2 regions of the Candidatus Mycobacterium wuenschmannii genome follow, and region 1 is predicted to be linked to the other one. Evidence: predicted binding sites of a transcription regulator. Region 1 holds the regulator's gene; the other holds the start of a gene.
The links. Region 1 encodes LexA, which represses DNA repair genes until DNA is damaged. Its sites were predicted from a motif close to CGAACANNTGTTCG; they were not measured.

Region 1 (10,602 bases):
ACTGCTGGAGCAGCTGGCCAAGACCGGCGCGTTGCAACTTCCTCTGACCTCTCTGACCGAGGCTGCGGAAGAAGTCAAGGTCAAAGTCGATGAACAGGTCGAGGCCAGCTCGGATGTCGCTCAAGTGGTGGAGGCGCTGGAGCGACAGTACGATGCCTTCATTGCCGCGCAAGAGAATCGGTCTCTCCTGACGCGGGATGAAGATCTACCCAGCGGTGACGAACTCGGAGCCGAGTTCGAGCGATTCCTGGCCCAGCAGGCCGAGAAGAACGACGACGATCCGACCTGATCGCCCTATCGGGCCCGACAGCGAAGTTGGCGACATGACTCAGCGCAAACCGAATCTTCGCTCGGTGCGCGAGGTCACGCCGCAACTCCAGTTCCGGACGGTGCACGGCTACCGGCGCGCGTTCCGTATCGCCGGCTCCGGTCCGGTGATCCTGCTGATCCACGGCATCGGCGATAACTCGACGACCTGGTCGACCGTGCAATCCGCTCTCGCGCAACGGTTTACCGTCATCGCGGTCGATCTGCTGGGACACGGCGAGTCGGACAAGCCGCGCGCGGACTATTCGGCTGCGGCCTACGCCAACGGAATGCGTGACCTGCTGTCGGTTCTGGACATCGAGCGCGTCACCGTTATCGGCCACTCGCTCGGCGGCGGTGTCGCCATGCAATTCGCCTACCAGTTCCCGCACTTGGTAGAGCGACTGGTATTGGTCGCCGCCGGCGGCGTCACCAAGGACGTCAACATTCTGCTGCGGTTCGCGTCGCTGCCGATGGGCAGCGAGGCGCTGGCGCTGCTGCGACTGCCGTTGGTGCTGCCGGCTTTGCAAATCGTCGGCCGCGCGGCCGGAATGTTGGTGGGCTCCACCGCGATCGGCCATGATCTGCCCGATGTACTGCGGATCTTGGCCGGCCTCCCAGAGCCGATGGCCTCGGCGGCATTCACCCGGACACTGCGCGCGGTGGTGGACTGGCGCGGCCAGAGCGTCACGATGCTGGACCGATGTTATCTGACGCAATCCGTTCCGGTGCAGATCATTTGGGGCACCGACGACGTCGTCGTGCCGATCAGCCACGCCCACATGGCGCACGCCGCCATGCCGGGCTCCCAGCTCGAGATCTTCGAGCGCTCCGGGCATTTCCCGTTCCATGACGATCCCGACCGCTTCATCGAGATCGTCGAGCGCTTCATCGACACCACCGCGCCGGCCGACTACGACCAGACCGCGCTTCGCGAACTGCTCCGCACCGGCGGCGGTGCACAGACGGTGTCCGGACCCATCGACACCCGGGTCGCGGTGCTCGAGGCCATGGGCGCCGACGAGCGCAGCGCCACCTGACCGCGGCCCCGTAGAGTCGCTCCCATGAGCGTCGACGTCACCGTGTTGCGGGTATTCACTGATGCGGCAGGCAATTTCGGCAATCTACTCGGCGTCGTCGACGCGGCCACGATCACACCAGACCAGCACCAGCGAATCGCCACCGAATTGGGTTACAGCGAAACAGTTTTCGTCGAGGTGCCCACAGACGGGGCCACCACCGCGAAAGCGCGGATCTACACCCCGCTGACCGAACTGGCGTTCGCCGGGCATCCGACGGTCGGAGCGGCGTGGTGGTTGCGCTCGATTGGCCGGCCCATTCACACGCTGCAGGTGCCCGCCGGCCTGGTGCAGGTGCGCTTCGACGGCGACATCACTACCGTCAGCGCCCGTTCGGACTGGTCACCGGAGTTCGCGATCCACGATGTGGACAGCGCCGACGACCTGGCCGCCGCCGACCCAGCCGACTTCTCCGACGACGTCGCACACTATCTCTGGACATGGACCGACGAGCCCGCCGGGTCGTTGCGCTCGCGAATGTTCGCGCCCAATCTCGGTGTGCCAGAAGACGAGGCGACGGGGTCGGCGGCCGTGCGCATCACCGACTATCTCAGCCGCGACCTGCACATCACGCAAGGTGCGGGATCGGTGATCGAGACGACGTGGAGCCCACACGGCTGGGTCCGGGTCGGCGGCTTCGTCGCCGAGGACGGCGTGCGTCGAATCTCTTAACCCTTGCGATGCAACGTCGCCGACAGGTGATGCTGCAGCGGCTGCCCGACCGCGGCCATCTCCAGGGAGTAGGAGAGCTCGTCGCCGTGGACCCGGAATCGGCGACCGAGTGACGTCACCTCTTTGGCGGACGGCGTCATGGCGACCTGAGTCGTCGACATCTCGAGCTCGATGGTGTCGCCGTCGGCAATGTAGCGGCCGACTTCGATCTCGGTGATGCCACTCGGGTGCGCCAGCACCAGTTCGATCTCGTTGTAGCGCGGCACCCGGAGGTAACCGGCTTCGGCGTGCAACGGCGCCCCGTCGGCCGCGGCCTTGGTCTTTTGGCCGTAGATCAAAAACGGTTTGCCCACATGGGAAAACGTGACTTCTTCGAGGTAGTCGAATGACTCGATGGTCGGGTACTCGCCGGCCCCCCGGCCCTGCCAGGTGCCGAGCAATGGCGCCAGGTGGTGCAGGTTGGGGTGTAGTTCGGGCGGCATCCGGTCAGCCTAGTCCGGCGTGCACGTCGGGCGTACGGACGCGTTCGGGTCGGATTCCGCTGCCGACCAGAATCGGCGGAATGTATTGAAATGGCCCGCGGCCGACGATTTTCGGCACCCGGACCGGGGACAGGTCGCCGGCGAGATTCGGTTCGATGACGTTGTTCTGAATGAACACCTGACCGGCCTGAATGATGCGGGTCGGTAGCTCGCGGCGGCGCTGCACCTTCGCCAAGTCGGCTTCGGTGACCCGGTTTTCGCGCAGCGGGCCGCACAGCGCGTTGGCCGCTGCCACCGCGTCCGCGACCGCGAGGTTGATGCCGATCCCGCCGACCGGCGACATCGCATGCGCGGCATCTCCTATGCACAACAACCCTTTTCGCCACCACTTCTCGAGGCGGTCCACCCGCACGTCGAGCTGGCTGGTGTCGTCCCACGAGTGCAGATCCTTGACGTGCTCGGCCAGTTGCGGCTGCACGGAGACGAGCCGCTGCGTGAACTCTCCGAGCGAACCGTCGCGTGGGTTCTCACCTTTGGGCATGATGTAGGCGATCTGCCAGTAGTCGGTGCGATAGATCATCGCCATCATCAGGCCCTTGCGGACGATCCCCACCAACTCCTGCGGATCGCCCGGACGCCAGCTCAGCCGGAACCACAGCACGTCGATCGGCGAGTTCGACGCTGCGGTCTGCAGTCCCGCCGCTGCGCGCACCGCGGACTTGCGTCCGTCCGCGCCGATCACCAACTGGCAACGCACCTCGAGGTCGGGCGTGCGCACTCCGACGACGCGATCCCCGTCGAAGATCAGGTCGGTAACCTCCGCATTGCGGATCAGCGTGAATTCCGGGTAAGCGCTTGCCTTTTCGGCCAGGAAGTCGAGAAAGTCCCACTGCGGCATCAACGCGATGTAGGGCTGCTTGAAGCCCAGCCGCGCGAGCGCGCTGAAGTTCCCGAAGGTTCGCAGCGTCCCGTCGGTATCGAAGGCGAGACGACGGACCTTGGTGTGCGGGAGGCGAAGAAACTCGTCGATCAGCCCCAGCTGGTCGATGATCCGTAGCGTGCTCGGATGCACGGTGTCGCCGCGGAAATCTCGCAGGAAGTCATTGTGCTTCTCCAGCACCGTCACGTCGATTCCCGCCCGCGCCAACAGAAGCGCGTGCACCATGCCCGCGGGACCACCGCCGGCGACGCATACCTGGGTGTGCACGACACGAGTCATGCTCCGACATTACGACGCCGGTCAACCGGGGGCGGACACCTTTCGGTGGGCCCGCAACGCCTTGATCTCGCGCTCGAAATCCGCGGCGGATTCGAAAGACCGGTACACCGACGCGAATCGTAGGTACGCCACTTCGTCGAGATCGCGCAGTGGGCCGAGGATGGCCAGCCCGACCTCGTTGCTGGGGACCTCCGGCGATCCGCCCGCCCGAACCGCGTCTTCCACCTGCTGTGCCAGCAGGCTCAGCGCGTCGTCGTCGACCTGGCGTCCCTGGCATGCTCGCCGCACGCCGCGCATGACCTTTTCCCGACTGAACGGCTCGGTCGCGCCACTGCGCTTGACGACAGCAAGCACCGCGGTTTCCACGGTGGTGAATCGGCGGCCACACTCGGGGCACGACCGGCGGCGCCGGATCGCCTGTCCCTCATCGGCTTCACGGGAGTCGACGACTCGCGAATCCGGGTGCCGACAGAACGGACAGTGCATGGCCGCTCCTTTGCCGCGCCGATCCGGGGGTGTCCCGGGCCTCCCCGAGCCTACCTGCGCCCAAGGGCGACGGCCTAGCGTCAGGGAGTGTCGCGGCTGGTGAACGGCTCAGCCCACCGGCGCGATAAGCGTCTGCCCCGCCGTCACCGCGGACGAGTCGAGCTCGTTGAGTTCGCGAATGCGGGCGGTGACCTGACTGGTCGGCGCGTCCGGGGCAACCCGGGCAGCCAAGTGCTGCAACGTCTCCCCGGGTTCGACCCGGACGACGGCGAGCTGGTCCGGCATCTGGACCGCGGCCTTCTCGGGACCGCTGTGCAGCATGCCGCCGAAGTGGGCGACGAACCCCAGCCAGACCGTGATGCCGGCGGCGACCAGGGCGAGCGCCACGGTGGTCACCGGGGTGATCGGCCGGGCGCGATGCGATGCGTTCGACATCAGCACGCCGGTACCGCGATAGCGCGGCGGGGCCGCGACGGGCCTGGATGACTGCGGGCCGCGGGATCCGGGGCGGCCGCTGCGGCCGGCCGGACGCACCTGAACCGGCCGAACCCGGGGCTGCGGGCTGCGGGAGATCGTCTCGATGTGCATCATGTGGGGTCCTCCAGTCGGGCTTGCGGGTCGATCACTTGTTCGAAGAGTAATCGATAATGTGTTCGAAAACCGAACATGTGATCGAACTGTTGCACACGCTGAAGACGATAGAACGGCCCACCGACAACTTTTGCAGCCCTGATCAGGCGTTAATCGCGACACGGGTCGAACACATGTTTGATATCTAGGGCAAATGCCGCTACATTCGTCCATATGAGCGATAGCCAGACCCCGGACGCCGACTCCGCACGTGCCCCGCGATCTGCGGATTCAGGGCTGACGCCGCGCCAGCGGACCATCCTGGACGTCATCCGCGCGTCGGTCACCAGCCGCGGCTATCCCCCGAGCATTCGGGAGATCGGCGACGCCGTCGGCCTGACGTCAACGTCCTCAGTTGCACACCAACTGCGCACGCTGGAGAAGAAGGGCTACCTCCGCCGCGACCCGAATCGGCCGCGTGCCGTCGACGTCCGCTCGGCCGACGACGCATCCAAGACTCCGGCGCTCACCGACGTCGCCGGCTCGGATGCGCTGCCGGAGCCGACCTTCGTGCCGGTGCTCGGCCGGATCGCCGCCGGTGGCCCGATCCTGGCCGAGGAGGCCGTCGAGGACGTCTTTCCGCTGCCGCGCGAACTCGTCGGTGAGGGCGCGCTGTTCCTGTTGAAGGTGGTCGGCGAGTCGATGGTCGATGCGGCGATCTGCGACGGCGACTGGGTCGTGGTCCGCCAGCAGAACGTCGCCGACAACGGCGACATCGTCGCGGCCATGATCGACGGTGAAGCGACCGTCAAGACGTTCAAGCGCACCGGTGGCCAGGTCTGGCTGATGCCGCACAATCCCGCGTTCGACCCGATTCCGGGCAACGACGCGGCCGTACTCGGCAAGGTCGTCACGGTCATTCGCAAGATCTGACGTCGCCGGTCAACCGGCCCGGTGGAATCCATTCGCCTTGGCGACTTCTTCACTGGCAAACCAGATCTCTGCCGGTGTGTCGTCGTACAGCTCGCTGTCGGGCATGTAGTACAACCCTGAGCTGGCGTTGGCTTTGACGACGTAGCCGTCCGGCACCTGGTACGGGTCGTCCATCGGCAGGTGAATCGCCAACTGCCCCGGCGCAATTCGCGCGATCGGCACGGCCTCTGTGACGAGCGCGTCGTCGTCTGCCGCCGCCGCATGCCGACCGCCGCGGACATCGTCGGCCACCGGAATTCCGGTCGGGTCGGTGTCGACGTCGTCCGAGTCCTCGTCGAAATGCTCATCGGCGTCGTGGTGCGGGTCGTCGTCGTGCTCGACATCGTCATCGTGCTCGAAGTCGTCGTCGTGACCGAAATCGTCGTCCTGTCCGAATTCGCGGAACTCGGAGAACTTTTCGGTGCTGTCGGCTTCATCGTCGGAGAGCAGTTCGTCGACCAGGCTCCTGTGCTCCGGCGGCGCCCACGCGCTGGACGACTGACTGGGCAGCCGCACGGTTCGCGGACGCGGCGGCCGGTAGTCCTTGGCCAGGCTCGACGACGCCAATTCGCTGTCACCCTCGGGCGACCATTGGGAGACCGACTCGGTGACGGGCTCGTATGCGGCGTCGTCCGAGTGGCCGATGGCGTCGCGCTTGACGGCGCGACGGCGACCAAACGAGCGCATCAGCAACGCCAGCACACCAATCAGCAGCAACGCCCCGACCCCGACCGCCAGCCACACCCAGTGGCCGGACAGCCAACTGCCTCCGGCGTTGGGGGTCGCGGAGTTAGCCGGCGTCTTCTGCCCCGGCACCTGAAGGCCGGACAGCGCCGACGCCAGGTTGGCCGGCTGAGTGGTGAAGGTGTTCTTCGTCTTGTTCCATGCGATCTGGCCGCCGGTGAACTTCTGCGTGATCACGTCCTTGGCGATGGTCTGGTCGGCAATTGGCGCACCGAGCTTGCCGGTCGCGCCCAACAGCTTGTCCCACGCGGTCTTGATCGCCCCGCGCACCACGTACGCGCCGTGATCTCCGCTCCAGAAGATGATCGGCTTGTCGTCGGCGGAGAATGCGCTGACCTTGCTTGCGGGCTTCAGGCCGCCGTCGGCCTCGTTGGAGATGGGGAAACCGAGATCGCTTTTAGCGGGTCCGCCGAGTGCCTCGTACTTGGTCAGGATGTCGGTCTGGACGGCATTCGCACCGGTCGCAGGACTGAAGAAAATTTTGCCGCCGGCGAAGTTCTGGGCCAGCCCGTCCGCGCCGATCGGATATTGGTCGCCTTGCTTGGCTCCCAGCGGACCGGCGGCCCCACCGGCGGCCCGCCACGCCATGTTGATGTCGGCGGTCGGGTCGACCGGCACCTGCAACCCGCTGAGCTGGCCGGCCAGGTCGGGTGGGACGGTGGTGAAGGCCTTGGTCAGCCGGTTCCAGGACACCTTGCCACCGCTGAACGCCTGGGTTGCGAGTTCGCCGTCGTAGGTCTCGTCGCCGATCGGAACACCCAGTGCGCCACCGGAGCTGCCCAGCTTGTCCCACGCCGCGTTGATCGCACCGCGCACGACGAAGGCCCCGTGGTCGGCGGTCCAGTAGATGAGCGGCTTGTCGCTGGCCGAGAAGGTGCTGACCCGGCTGTCCGGGCCCGCCAGGCCGCGAACTTCGCTGGTGATGGGAAAGCCGAGGTCGGAAGCGGCCGGCCCACCGAGCGACTCGTACTTGTCGAGAATCGCGCCCATCATCGATCGGGGTCCGCTGGCCGGCGTGAAAAACATCTTGCCGTGCACGAAGTCCTGGGCGAATCCCTGGCCCGCGACGTAACACTCCCCCTGTTTGGCGCCTAGGTCGGAGGTGTCCCCGCCGGCGTCTTTCCAAGCCGCGGTGATGGCGTTGTCGGCGTCGCCGATCGGTGATGCGCTCGCGGCGGGGGTCAGCAGGGCCGCGCAGGTGAGTGTCACTGCCAGCGCCACCAGGCCACGCGTCGAGCGCGCGAGGATGCCCGATCGTTTTCGCTGCGTTGTCATCCCGCCCTCCCGCGGCCGCCGAACCCGAATTCGGGGCACAGTTTCAACCGCCCCGCGGATCGCCCAGCTCTGCTGCAGGCGACGACCGCATGGGAAGTCATACAGAGACCCTACGGAATGGTCATCGTGTCGATGCCGAATTGCGGTCCGTTGGGCCGGTTTGTGTCGTTCGGCCTTCAGATTACGGTCCGTAGCTGTAGAAACGCACATCGCGGCACAAATAGCCGCCCGATCTGCGCTGACCGAGTTCGCACGCGCGCCTGAACTGGGCAGGGACCACCGGCGACGATTTGCCGGATTGGCCTAGTCCGCAGCCACTTTTCGACGGAGCCGCGTTGCGCGCAGGACGGCACGGAGTGCGCGCAAAGGTGATTCGCGCGCAATCAATTCCCGTGGTCAGACACCGAGGCTGCGACCGATGATTTCCTTCATGATTTCGGTCGTGCCGCCGTAAATGGTCTGCACGCGCGCGTCGAGATACGCACGCGCAACGGGGTATTCGCGCATATAGCCGTATCCCCCGTGCAACTGCAGGCAGCGATCGATCAGGTGCACCTGCTTCTCGGTGGCGTACCACTTGGCCATGGCGGCCTGCTCGACCGTCAGCTTCTCTTCGAGGTGCAGTGCGACGAATTCGTCGACCATGATGCGCACGACGGTTGCCTCGGTGGCCAGTTCGGCGAGTAAGAATCGGGAATTCTGAAAACTGCCGACCGGCTTGCCAAAGGCCTTGCGCTCCTTGGTGTACTCCACCGTCTGCTTGAGCACCTGCTCCATCGCGGCCGCGGCCATGATGGCGATCGAGATCCGTTCCTGCGGCAAGTTCTGCATCAGGTAGATGAAGCCCATGCCCTCTTCACCGAGCAGGTTCTCGGCGGGCACCTCGACGTCGGTGAACGACAATTCTGCGGTGTCCTGGGCATCCAGGCCGATCTTGTCCAGGTGCCGGCCTCGCTCGAAGCCCTTCATGCCACGTTCGACTGCCAGCAGCGAAAAGCCTTGCGCGCCTTTGTCCGGGTCGGTCTGCGCCACGACAATCACCAGGTCGGCGTTGATGCCGTTGGTGATGAACGTCTTGGAGCCGTTCAGCACGTAGTGATCGCCGTGTTTGACGGCGCGGGTCTTGATGCCCTGCAGGTCGCTGCCGGTGCCGGGCTCGGTCATCGCAATCGCGGTGATGAGTTCGCCGGTACAGAACTTCGGCAGCCAGCGCTGCTTCTGCTCTTCGGTGGTCAGGCTCATCAGGTAGGGCGCGACGATGTCGTTGTGCAGACCCCAGCCGATGCCGCTGTAGCGGCCGTAGGTGGTCTCCTCGGTGATGATGGTGTTGTAGCGGAAGTCGGAGTTGCCACCGCCGCCGTACTCCTCGGGGATCGACATTCCAAGAAAGCCCTGCTTACCGGCTTCCAGCCACACGCCGCGGTCGACGATCTTCGCCTTCTCCCACTCATCGTGGTACGGGGCGACGTGGCGTTCCAGGAACGAGCGGTACGACTCGCGGAACAGATCGTGCTCGGGCTCGAACAGTGTGCGCTGGTATTTGATGGCGCTACCCATGAGATGCCTCCGGCGGGGTTGGGAACTCTGCGCCCAAGATATACCAACCGGATGGTTGGTAGGTCGGGGCGCCGTCCCGGGCCTACAGTCGTCGGGATGGACGAGACGATCCTGGTGCAGGAACTCGGGCAACTGCTCGAGTTCTCCTACACCGACATGCTGTGTTACGCCGGTCCGTTCTCCCGGGCCGGCGTCGCCAGCGCGCTCAAGGTCCTGCAGCGGGCTTTCGCCGCGCTGTCCCCCAACCACCCGCCGCAACGTCGATCGATCGTCGTCCGCGCGGCGTTCGACGAACCGGGCATCCGCGACGGCATCGAGGCAGTGACGCGAGCTGTGACCGACGGCCGCTACTCGATCGATTCCGGCCTGGTCCGTCCCGGCCGCGGCCGCATGCTGCAGGGCTTCGTCTTCCAGGCCACCGTCAACGGCCGGACCGCGACCCTGATGATGCGACCCGGCTTCATCACCGAGGAGTTCTTCGCGCTGGCCGGCAAGGCCGAGCGCGACCAGGCCGAAGAGGCACACTTCGACAACCTGAACGTGGAGATGGCGCGCCACATCTTGGCGGCCTCCGCGGAAGACGTCTATGAGCTTCAGCTGTAAACGCCCGACGCGCCGCTCTCCTCTCGCCGCCCGATAGGGAATGCCTCCCGGACGACTCCGAGTCTGAGAAAAAGGTTAGAACCCAACCGGCATCCTCAGCCGCCGCTGCCAGCGTTCCAGGCCACTTGCCGTCGCGCCAAAAATCCTTCTAGCAGCACTGTTTAGCTCACAAAAAATTCCTAAAGTTTGTCGGCCAAGTTCATACCTATTACAAATATGAGCTGTACCTTACAGAAACCTGAGATTCATCAGGTGTCCGAGGGGAGGACGGAGCGATGGCCAGCCGGCGGCACTACAGATGTGGTGGATGCGTCGCGGCCTCGGATGGCTCGAGTGGCACTTGCGCCGCCAGCCCACCATCAATCACGGGGAAGGTACGACCATGCACGCAGTAACGAAACGGGCGATCATCGGCACCGCCGCGATCGCCGCGGCAGGACTCTTCGGGTCACTGCCGTACAGCGGCTCGCCGGTGGCCGAGCAGGACGCGCCGTCGGTGCAGCACCACGACGTCGCGCTGGTGGACGCCGTCAGCGACGCCGAAATCGCCTACATCAACGCCATCGCCGTCGATGTGGTGCACCCGAATGGCTTCGAGGACTCGGTGTGGACCGCCTTCGAGCCGCACGGCAACGAG
Region 2 (10,602 bases), 680 kb from region 1:
GCTTACCGTCGGCGGTCAGGTCGGCCACCCACTTGTCCCGCATCCGCTCGAGGAGTCGGTCGCGGGTCGCGCGGTTCTGCAGCCAGACGAAGCGCACCGGGCGGGTGTGATGCGGGGCCGGCGCGGTCAGCGCCTCCGCGACCGATTCCTCGATCAGCTGCGGCGGCACCGGTTCGGTGGCGAATTGGCGCACCGAGCGGCGCAGCAGTAGGGCCTCGCGGCGGCCTTGCTCCAGGGCCTCGGCGGTGCCCAGCCAGAACAGGTCGTCGGTTCCGGACCGTACGAGATGACGCGCGGTGGCGTCGGTCTCGGTTACCACGCCGGACGGTAATCCGCGGACCACCGCGACCGGGATCGCGGTCAGTTTGCCCTTGACCAGATCGGCCGCCGCCGCGATCTCGTCGGCGACGGCGACCTCGGTGACCAGCAATTCGTTGCCGTGTCCGTCGACGGCGCCGAGGTAACCGTGCAACACCGAGACGCCGGCCGCGCCGATCGCCGCGTCGGTCTGGCCGTTGCGCCACGCGCGGCCCATGGTGTCGGTGACGACGACGCCGACAGTAACGCCGAGGTGTTCGCGCAGCGCGGCGCGCAGCGCAGCGGCGCTACCGTCGGGATCGACTGGCAGCAAGGCCAATTCGTCGGTGCCGATGTTGGAGCCGTCCACGCCCGACGCCGCCTGCACCACGCCCAGGCCGTTCTCGGTGATCAGCGTGCGGCCTTTGCGAGCGAGCACCCGCACGGACTCCGCATCGACCAGCTTGCGGCGCAACGTGTCTCGCTCGTCGGGATCCTCCGGCGCGGAGACCAGCCGGCCCTCACACTTGGACAGCACCTTGCTGGTGACGACGAGGACGTCACCATCCCGCAGCCAGGGTGCGGCCGTCGCGAGCGCCGCGCCGAGATCGTCGCCGGGCCGGAATTCGGGCAGACCGGCCACCGGCAGGATCTCGATCGCCGACGCGGTGCCGTGCTCAGTCACGCCGCTCCTCCTCAGCGGCGCCGCTCATGCGGCGTACGGGCGGGTCGCCGGCGGGCTCGGGAGAAGCGGTCATACCGCCACGCCCGCGAGATCGAGACCGGCACTGACCATCTCGGCCGTCGCCTTCGGGTCGGTCATCAGCAGCGGCACCGACCGCACTCCGATGCCGTCGATCTCGGCACGATCGCCCTCGTGAATCATCCAGTAATCGAGGATCCCGGTTCCGGCGCGCGCCCCGTGATAGCGCGCGACCGCCTCGGCGGTCGACTCCACGCCGATGACCTTGAGGCACTCATCGGCCATGCCACGCAACGGCTTTCCGTCGATGATCGGCGAGTAGCCGATGATCGGGGCGCCGGTGGACCGCAGCGCCGCCCGGATGCCCGGCACCGCCAGGATCGCCCCGACGCTCACCACCGGGTTCGAGGGCGCGATGAGCACCACGTCGGCGTCGGCAATGGCGTCGGTGGCTTCGGTTGTGGTGTGCGCCTTTTCGGCCCCGATGTAGGCGAAGCTGTGGGTCGGCAGCTGGGCGCGGTAGCGCACCCACCACTCCTGGAAGTGGATCGCGCGCTGGTTGCCGCTCTCGGGATCGGTAACTACGACGTGTGTTTCGCAGCGATCGTCGCTGACGGGCAACAGCCGAGCGCCGGGCTGCCAGCGGTCGCACAACGCGGCGGTCACCTCGGACAGCGGGTAGCCGGCCCGCAGCATCTGGCTGCGCACCAGGTGGGTGGCCAGGTCGCGATCGCCGAGTTGAAACCAGTCCGGCTGGACGCCGTAAGCCACGAGTTCCTCTTTGGCGTGCCAGGTTTCGCCGCGATGCCCCCAGCCGCGCTCCGGGTCGACGCCGCCACCGAGGGTGTACATGCAGGTGTCCAGATCAGGGCAGATGCGCACGCCGTGCATCCAGGCGTCGTCGCCGATGTTGACGATCGCGGTCAGTTCGTGGTCACCCGCAGGGCCCGAGGCGAATTGGCCCAGTCCGAACAACTGCTGCACCCCGAGCAGGAAGCGCGCACCGCCGACGCCGCCGACCAGAACCGTCACCTTCACACCGCACGACAGTACGCGCGACGACGGCGCAGACGCGCAGGTGAGTCGGGTGCACGACGCGCCGGGATGATGCCGGAATGCCTTGTGTGACAGGTGTGACCGACACACCACTCGCCCGGAGGCCTCAGTGCCGCAAAAAATTGGTCACGGGATGATATGGAAATCTCGCGAATCGCTTGCGAATCCGTTCTTACCCGTGTGTAATCACAGCAGTGTCATTTCGGTTGGCCGGCCGGATTCGGTATCGCAGACCGAGATTCGATCAAATGTTCGAATCGAGATGGCCGATATCAGAACAGTGTTGACATTCGCGATCTACGAAACCAGGTGAGGAGGCGGAGCATGTCCTATGAACACCTTCGGGGGCTAATGGGAGGAACACCGCACACCGCTCCCGGTCTGCCGTTGACAGGGGTATCGCAAAGGCCCCATTTGAGTTTGGTTCCCGACGCCATCGAAGACGAGTTCGTGGCGATCGAGGAGGCAACAGATCAGTGGCAAGACCGTGCGTTGTGTGCTCAAACGGATCCAGAGGCGTTTTTCCCCGAGAAGGGCGGCTCCACCCGCGAGGCCAAGAAGATCTGCCTTGGCTGCGAGGTTCGGAGCGAATGCCTGGAGTACGCGCTGGGGCATGACGAACGCTTCGGCATTTGGGGTGGGCTATCCGAGCGCGAGCGTCGTCGCCTCAAGCGCGGAATCGTCTGACTTTAACGGGGTTATCGAATAGCGGGTGACCCGCTGAGCGTGCAGCAGCCGCGCTCGCGGTCGCTCGCTATTCGTCTTCCATGTTCGGGTCGATGACCGACGGCTCGACGTCCAGATAGGTCGCCACCTGGGCCACCAGGATTTCATGCAGCAAATCGGCCAGCTCGACGGTGTCTTTTGCCCGTCGCTCGATTGGCTTGCGAAACAACACGACTCGCGCCCGGGTGGCGCTGCCGCGCACGTCCACGCCCGCGGCGATCAGCCGGGCCAGCGCGATCGGCCCGTCGGCGACCACCTCCGGCGGCCACTGCACGTTGTGCGGATCCTTCGCCGAAATGCGCGGGATCTCGTCGACGGCGACGTCGAGTCCGGACAGCCGATCCTGCCAGCGTCGCTCGATCGGTTCGTAGGCCTCCAGCACCGCCATGTCGAAGCGCTCGGCCCGGCTGCGCCAGCCCGGAACCGTCGGCGGCAGCAGTGGGCCGCGCATGTCCCGGCCGCGGCGCGAGACCCGGGTGCCCCTCGAGCGGCGGCCGCGCGGGGAGCTGCGCGAATCGCTCACCCGGCGATGGTAACGGTTGGGCATCCTGCCTTCGATGTATGCGCGTGTCCGCCGCCGGATGATCGTTTTCGCACGATAACCTCTCGATCGTGAACGTTCCGCGTCGCTGCTGCAGGCCAGGGTGTCCGCATTATGCGGTCGCGACGCTGACCTTCGTGTACTCGGATTCCACCGCCGTGGTTGGCCCGCTGGCAGTCGCGAGTGAGCCACACTCCTGGGACCTCTGCGTGAGCCACGCCGGGCGGATCACCGCCCCCCGCGGCTGGGAGCTGGTTCGGCACGCCGGCCCGCTGGCCACCAACCCCGACGAGGACGACCTGATCGCGTTGGCCGAGGCGGTCCGGGAGGGCCGCGACATCGCAGCCGCCGGCGGTGGCACCCTCAACGGCTTCCACGAGTCCGCCGGTCAGCTGACCGCCGCTCCGGCCGAGGTGCCGGCCGCGGGGGTGCTGACCTCGACCGCAGCCCGCCCGGCCACCAACGGCCGTCGCCGCGGCCACCTCCGCGTGCTGCCCGACCCCGCGGAGTAGCGGCCGCGCATCGGGGCGTCCAACTGGGTGCGTCACCCCGGCTAAACTTGGCGGCGTCCTATCAGTCGTCGTCAGGAGCCTTCTCGATGTCTCGGCCCGCTGCGGCTGTCCACCGTGTGATCAAGGCATATGACGTACGAGGTCTGGTCGGCTCAGAGATCGATGGGCCGTTCGTCCGCGACGTCGGCGCGGCCTTCGCCCGGCTGATGCACAGCGAAGGCGCCCGCCAGGTCGTCATCGGCTACGACATGCGGGACAGCTCGCCGTCGCTGTCGGCGGCCTTCGGCGAGGGAGTCACCGGCCAGGGTCTGGACGTGGTCCGCATCGGACTGGCATCGACCGACCAGCTGTACTTCGCTTCCGGCCTGCTCGACTGCCCGGGCGCGATGTTCACCGCGAGTCACAACCCCGCCGCCTACAACGGCATCAAGCTGTGCCGGGCCGGCGCCAAACCCGTCGGCGCCGACACCGGATTGACCACCATCAGCGACGAGGTGATCGCCGGCGTCCCGGCGCCCAGTGGTACGTCCGGATCCGTCGCCGACCGGGACGTGCTGACCGAGTACGGCGCGTTCCTACGCTCGCTGGTCAACACCGACGGGCTGCGGCCGCTGCGGGTGGCAGTCGATGCGGGCAACGGAATGGCCGGCCACACCGCGCCCGCGGTGCTCGGCGCGATCGACTCGCTGGAACTGCTGCCGCTCTACTTCGAGCTCGACGGCACGTTCCCCAACCACGAGGCCAACCCCCTCGACCCGGCCAACCTGACCGACCTGCAGGCCTTCGTGCGGGAGACCAAGGCCGACATCGGGCTGGCCTTCGACGGCGACGCCGACCGCTGCTTCGTCATCGACGAGCGCGGCCTGCCCGTCTCGCCCTCGACGGTGACCGCGCTGGTCGCCGCCCGCGAACTCAGCCGTGAGATCGGCGCGACGGTGATCCACAACCTGATCACGTCGAAGGCCGTGCCCGAGCTGGTCATCGAGCGCGGCGGCACGCCGGTCCGCTCGCGGGTCGGGCACTCCTACATCAAGGCGCTGATGGCCGAGACCGGCGCGATCTTCGGCGGCGAGCATTCGGCGCACTATTACTTCCGCGACTTCTGGGGTGCCGACTCCGGCATGCTCGCCGCGCTCTACGTGCTGGCCGCGCTCGGCAATCAGGAACGACCGCTCTCCGACCTGACCGCCGACTACCAGCGTTACGAGTCGTCCGGCGAGATCAACTTCACCGTCCACGATTCCGCGTCCTGCGTCGAGGCCGTGCTCAAGGCGTTCGGTACCCGGATCCAGTCGATCGACCACCTCGACGGCGTGACCGTCGACCTCGGCGAGGGCAGCTGGTTCAACCTGCGCACCTCCAACACCGAGCCGCTGTTGCGGCTCAACGTCGAGGGTCGATGCGTCGAGGACGTCGACGCCGTCGTCGAGCAGGTAGGCGTCGAGATCAAGCGGCAGGTCGGCCAGCCGGAGGCCGTCACGTGAATGCGGTCCAGGCCGTGATCGACCTCGACGACACCGAAGGCCTGCTGGGCGCCGACCGCGACGGACTGCTGCGGGCGGCGTCGATGGCCGGCGCGCACGTGCGGGCGGTCGCCGCCGCCGTGGACGAGGGCGCGCTGGATGTACTGAGCGCCGACGACCGGCCACGCACGGTGATCTGGGTGGCCGGTCGCGGCGCCGCCGAGACCGCTGGATCCATGCTGGCCGCCACTGCGGGGGGGTCGGCGCCCGCGCCGATCGTCACCGCCTCGGAGGCTCCGCCGTGGATCGGGCCGCTGGACGTGCTGATCGTGGCCGGCGACGACCCCGGCGATCCCGCGCTGGTCGGCGCCGCCGCCAGCGGGGTACGGCGCGGCGCGCGAGTGGTCGTTGCGGCGCCGTTCGAGGGTCCGCTGCGGGACAGCACCGCCGGCCGAGTCGCGGTGTTGGAGCCGCGGCTGCCGATCGTCGGCGACTTCGGACTGTGCCGCTACCTCGCCGCCGGGCTCGCGGTATTGGGCGGCGTCGACGCACGGTTGCGGGTGGACCTGGCGGCGCTGGCCGACGAACTGGACGCAGAAGCGCTGCGCAACAGCGCGAGTCGCGAAGTCTTCACCAATCCGGCCAAGGCGCTGGTCGAGCGCATACTGAGGCGGCGCGTGGTGCTCGCCGGCGACAACGCCGCGACGCTGGCGCTGGCCCGGCACGGATCGGGCGTGCTGCTGCGCGCGGCGAACGAGGTGGCCGCGGCCACCGGGCTGGCGGACGCGCTGACCGCGTTGCGCACCGGAGCCGGCCCGGCCTTCGTCGACCCGACCGAGGCGCTGTTCCACGACGAGGAGATCGACGGACCGCTCGCCGACCGGCTGCGGATTTTGCTGCTGACGCTCGAAGTGGAGCGGGCCGTCGTCGCGGCGCGGGTGGCCGGGTTCGACGACGTCGACCTCGTCGGCGCCGAAGACGTGCCTGACCTCCAGGATGTCCCGACCGCTCGACCGGGGGTCCAACGGGCCGAGCAGCAGCTGGCTATATTAGCTCTCCGGTTGGAGATGGCTGCGGTTTATTTGCGGCTGGTACGGGGATAACTGGTTCTGAGGTAATGCCAAGTGCAGTTGCTACGCGGAGCGATTAGGACATACGCGTGGGGGTCACGGACCGCCATCGCGGAGTTCACCGGTCGCCCGGTGCCCGCCGCGCACCCCGAGGCCGAGCTCTGGCTGGGCGCCAACCCCGGTGATCCCTCCTGGCTGGAGGAACCGGACGGCGAGGTCTCGCTGCTACAGGCGGTGGTCGGCGACCCCGAAGGCCAACTCGGTGCCGCGGCCCGCGCGCGATTCGGCGATGTGCTGCCATTCCTGGTCAAGGTGCTCGCCGCCGACGAACCGCTGTCCCTGCAGGCCCACCCCAGCGCCGAGCAGGCCGCCGAGGGGTACCAGCGCGAGGAGCGGCTCGGGATTCCGGTGAACTCGCCGGTGCGCAATTACCGCGACGCCAGCCACAAGCCCGAATTGTTGGTCGCGCTACAGCAATTCGAGGCGCTCGCCGGATTCCGGCCCGCAGCGCAGACCATCGAGCTGTTGCGGGCGCTGGCGGTGTCCGACCTCGACCCGTACATCGACCTGCTCAACGACCAGTCCGATGCCGATGGGCTGCGGGCGTTGTTCACCACCTGGATCACCGCGCCGCAGCCCGACATCGACGTTCTGGTCAGCGCGGTGCTGGACGGTGCGATCACCTATTTGAGTTCGGGCGCAACGGAATTCGCGGCCGAGGCCAGAACCGTGCTGGAGCTGGGGGAGCGCTACCCCGGTGATGCCGGTGTACTGGCTGCGCTGCTGCTCAATCGGATCACGCTGAATCCGGGCGAAGGTATCTTCCTGTCCGCCGGAAACCTGCACGCCTACCTGCGTGGCGTCGGCCTGGAGGTAATGGCCAACTCCGACAACGTGTTACGCGGCGGTCTGACCCCCAAGCACGTCGACGTTCCCGAGTTGCTACGCGTCTTGAATTTCACTCCGACGCCCGTGGCGCAGTTGCGGGCCGACACCCATCCTGACGGGCTGGCGTCGTTCTACGACACGCCCACAACGGAATTCGCGGCGTCGATGCTGACTCTCGGTGACGACCAGATCGGCCACGAGGTCGATGCGCCGTCCCGCCACGACGGTCCGCAGATCCTGCTCTGCGTCGAGGGTGAGACCGCGGTGCACGGCAAGTCCGGGAAGTTGACACTGGCCCGCGGCGCCGCCGCCTGGGTGGCCGCCGACGACGGCCCGATCCGGCTCGTCGCGCAGCAGCCGACGAAGATCTTCCGGGCTACCGTCGGCCTGTAGCGCGCCGGCGACGATGCAGAGCGTCAGCGATGAGGAGGAGCGGCGCTTCTGACCAGCTCGCCCGCCGGCTTTCCGGCGCGGCGCTCGGCCAGCCACAGCCGCATGTTGTGCCGGATCGTGCGTCCCACCAGCTTCGCTGACGGCACCATGTAGAGGCTGTCCAGCAGTGAGAACCGGCGCAAAAACCATTCGGCCAGAACGGGATCCGTCTCCGCGGCGCCGAGGAACTGGTCGAACAGATTGCCCACCGGTCCGAACCACCACGGTTTTTCGCCGGTCGCATGATGGAACGCGTGATCGCCGATCGCCGTCATCATCCACACCGGGAAGGTGGTCTTGGCGGTTGCCTTGTTCACCCTGCGCGCCACATCGTCGCCGACGCCGTCGGCGAGCGCGCGGTGCAGGTGCCCCGCCTGGATTGACGTCATCGTCATGCCCTGCCCGTACGTCGGGTCGAAGCTGACCACCGCGTCGCCGAGCGGCAGGATCCCGGCCGGGAACCGATCGAGTTCGTGATAACGCCGCCACCGGCTGGCCGGGTAGCGGTGAAATGCCACCTCGCCGACGAGCTCGGCCCCCCGCAGCGCGCCGGCGATCCGCGCCGGCAAGAGCGTGTCAGCCAGCGTCAGCATCTCCGAAAAGGTATGCGGCGGTTCGACTTTGCCGACACCGAACGAGGTGAGCGTCCAGGTGCCGTCCTCGTAGCCCAGCAGTCCCAGCCCGACCGGCTGTTCCCGAGACGCGCCGGCGACGACGACCCGCTCCCGGATCGCGCCCTCCGGCAGCCGAAACTGTTGCGAGGCATAGTGAATGCCCACGTCGACCGTCTTCTCCGGCGGCCGCTCGTAGCCCCACTGCTCCAGCCAGACCGGCAGCCGCGTACCGCGCCCGGCGGCGTCGACCACCAGGTCCGCAGCTACATAGTCGGGCCGGCCGTCATCGCTGTCGAGTAGCACGCCGGTGACCCGTTGAGTGTCGACCTCGAAGCTCGGCTGTGCGACCGAGCGGTGCTGAATCTCGACGTTGGGAATGTCCAGGACGCGGCGGCGGATCTGCCATTCCAGCTGCGGACGGCTCGGCACGTAGGCGGTGAACTCGTCCTGCAGGGTGTGCGCAGTGCCCAGCACATGGCCGGCCGCGCCGAAGTAGATGCAGTCCGGCCGGTTCTCCAGGATGGGCACCCCGGCAGCCACCATCTCGTCGAGCAGACCCGGGAACAGGCCGTCGAACTCCTGTGCGCCGCGGGCCATCAGCAGGTGCACATGCCGGCCCTGCGGGACGGCGGTGCGATTTCCGGGTCCGTTCGGCAACTCGTCGCGCTCGAAAACCGTGACCCGGTCGAAAAACTGCGACAACACCCGGGCCGCGCACAGTCCGCCGATGCTGGCGCCGATGACCACTGCATGTTTCCGTGCGTTTTCCCCACCCATGCCGCCAACGTACTCGGTACTGTCCGGCGACATGGCTGATCGCTGGCGCACCAAGTCGATCGAGCAGTCCATCGCGGACACCGACGATCCCGACACGCAGCTGCGGAAAGACCTCAGCTGGTGGCATCTCTGCGTCTTCGGGGTGTCGGTGGTGATCGGCGCGGGCATCTTCACCGTCACCGCCTCCACGGCGGGAGACATCACCGGGCCGGCGATCTGGATTTCGTTCCTGATCGCCGCCGTCACCTGCGGGCTGGCCGCGCTCTGTTACGCCGAGTTCGCGTCGATGCTCCCGGTGGCCGGCAGCGCGTACACGTTCTCCTATGCGACGTTCGGCGAGTTCATCGCCTGGACCATCGGGTGGAACCTGGTTCTGGAGTTGGCGATCGGGGCGGCCGTCGTTGCCAAGGGCTGGTCCAGTTACCTGCAAACCGTGTTCGGATTCGCCGGCGACACAGTCACTTTGGGTCCGGTCACCATCGACTGGGGTTCGCTGCTGATCGTCGCGCTGGTGTCCACGCTGCTCGCGCTCGGCACCAAGCTGTCGTCGCACTTCTCCACCGTGGTGACCGCCATCAAGGTTGCAGTCGTCCTACTGGTGATCGTCGTCGGCTCGTTCTACATCAAGCCCGCGAACTACTCACCGTTCATCCCGCCGCCGCAGGCCGACCGCTCCGGCAGCGGCATCGACCAGTCGCTGCTGTCGCTGCTCACCGGCGCGCACAGCAGTCACTACGGCTGGTACGGGGTACTGGCCGGAGCGTCGATCGTGTTCTTCGCGTTCATCGGTTTCGACATCGTCGCCACCATGGCTGAGGAGACCCGGAATCCGCAGCGCGATGTCCCGCGCGGCATCCTCGCCACGCTCGGCATCGTGACCGTTCTCTATGTTGCGGTGTCGGTCGTGCTCTCCGGCATGGTTTCCTATACCCAACTCACCACCTCCGATGGCCACCACGCCAACCTGGCCACCGCGTTTGCGGCCAACGGCGTGCACTGGGCCTCGGGCATCATCTCGATCGGCGCGCTCGCCGGGCTCACCACCGTGGTGATGGTGCTGCTGCTCGGGGGTTGCCGGGTGCTGTTCGCGATGGCGCGTGACGGCCTGCTGCCGCGACCGCTCGCCAAGACCGGCGGCCGCGGCACCCCGGTCCGGATCACCGCCGTGGTCGCGGTGCTGGTCGCCGCGACAGCATCGGCGTTTCCCACCGACAAGCTCGAGGAGATGGTGAACGTCGGGACGCTGTTCGCGTTTCTGCTGGTGTCGGCGGGCGTCATCGTCCTACGCCGCACCCGCCCGGATCTGCCGCGCGGTTTCCGCGCGCCGCTGGTGCCGCTGCTGCCGATCGCCTCGGTGTGCGCGTGCGTGTGGTTGATGATCAATCTCACAGTCGTCACCTGGGTGCGTTTCGGTGTCTGGATGGCCGCCGGCGTCGTCATTTACGCCGCCTACGGACGCCGGAATTCGGTGCTGGCCAGGCGCGACGCCGATGTCAAACGTGGTGTCCAACTGGGGAATACCG

Region 2: cofD (2-phospho-L-lactate transferase) is a predicted target of LexA. The motif match lies at 2,298-2,311, and genes of this name have one in related genera.

What each region holds. Positions count from the first base shown of each region.
Region 1 is NZ_CP126981.1:515,248-525,849, reverse strand. Features, by position in the region: gene PT015_RS02665 (proteasome assembly chaperone family protein) at 1-289, shown strand, start outside; gene PT015_RS02660 (alpha/beta fold hydrolase) at 324-1,346, shown strand; gene PT015_RS02655 (PhzF family phenazine biosynthesis protein) at 1,371-2,057, shown strand; gene PT015_RS02650 (peroxynitrite isomerase) at 2,054-2,539, opposite strand; gene PT015_RS02645 (FAD-dependent oxidoreductase) at 2,544-3,758, opposite strand; gene nrdR (transcriptional regulator NrdR) at 3,780-4,244, opposite strand; gene PT015_RS02635 (LysM peptidoglycan-binding domain-containing protein) at 4,353-4,835, opposite strand; gene lexA (transcriptional repressor LexA) at 5,049-5,747, shown strand; gene PT015_RS02625 (LGFP repeat-containing protein) at 5,757-7,805, opposite strand; gene PT015_RS02620 (acyl-CoA dehydrogenase family protein) at 8,202-9,362, opposite strand; gene PT015_RS02615 (hypothetical protein) at 9,459-9,965, shown strand; gene PT015_RS02610 (hypothetical protein) at 10,348-10,602, shown strand, end outside.
Region 2 is NZ_CP126981.1:4,937,131-4,947,732, forward strand. Features, by position in the region: gene PT015_RS23825 (coenzyme F420-0:L-glutamate ligase) at 1-982, opposite strand, end outside; gene cofD (2-phospho-L-lactate transferase) at 1,052-2,038, opposite strand; gene PT015_RS23835 (WhiB family transcriptional regulator) at 2,408-2,743, shown strand; gene PT015_RS23840 (metallopeptidase family protein) at 2,811-3,233, opposite strand; gene PT015_RS23845 (DUF3499 domain-containing protein) at 3,395-3,835, shown strand; gene PT015_RS23850 (phosphomannomutase/phosphoglucomutase) at 3,922-5,319, shown strand; gene PT015_RS23855 (TobH protein) at 5,316-6,401, shown strand; gene manA (mannose-6-phosphate isomerase, class I) at 6,423-7,649, shown strand; gene PT015_RS23865 (FAD-dependent oxidoreductase) at 7,673-9,049, opposite strand; gene PT015_RS23870 (amino acid permease) at 9,111-10,602, shown strand, end outside.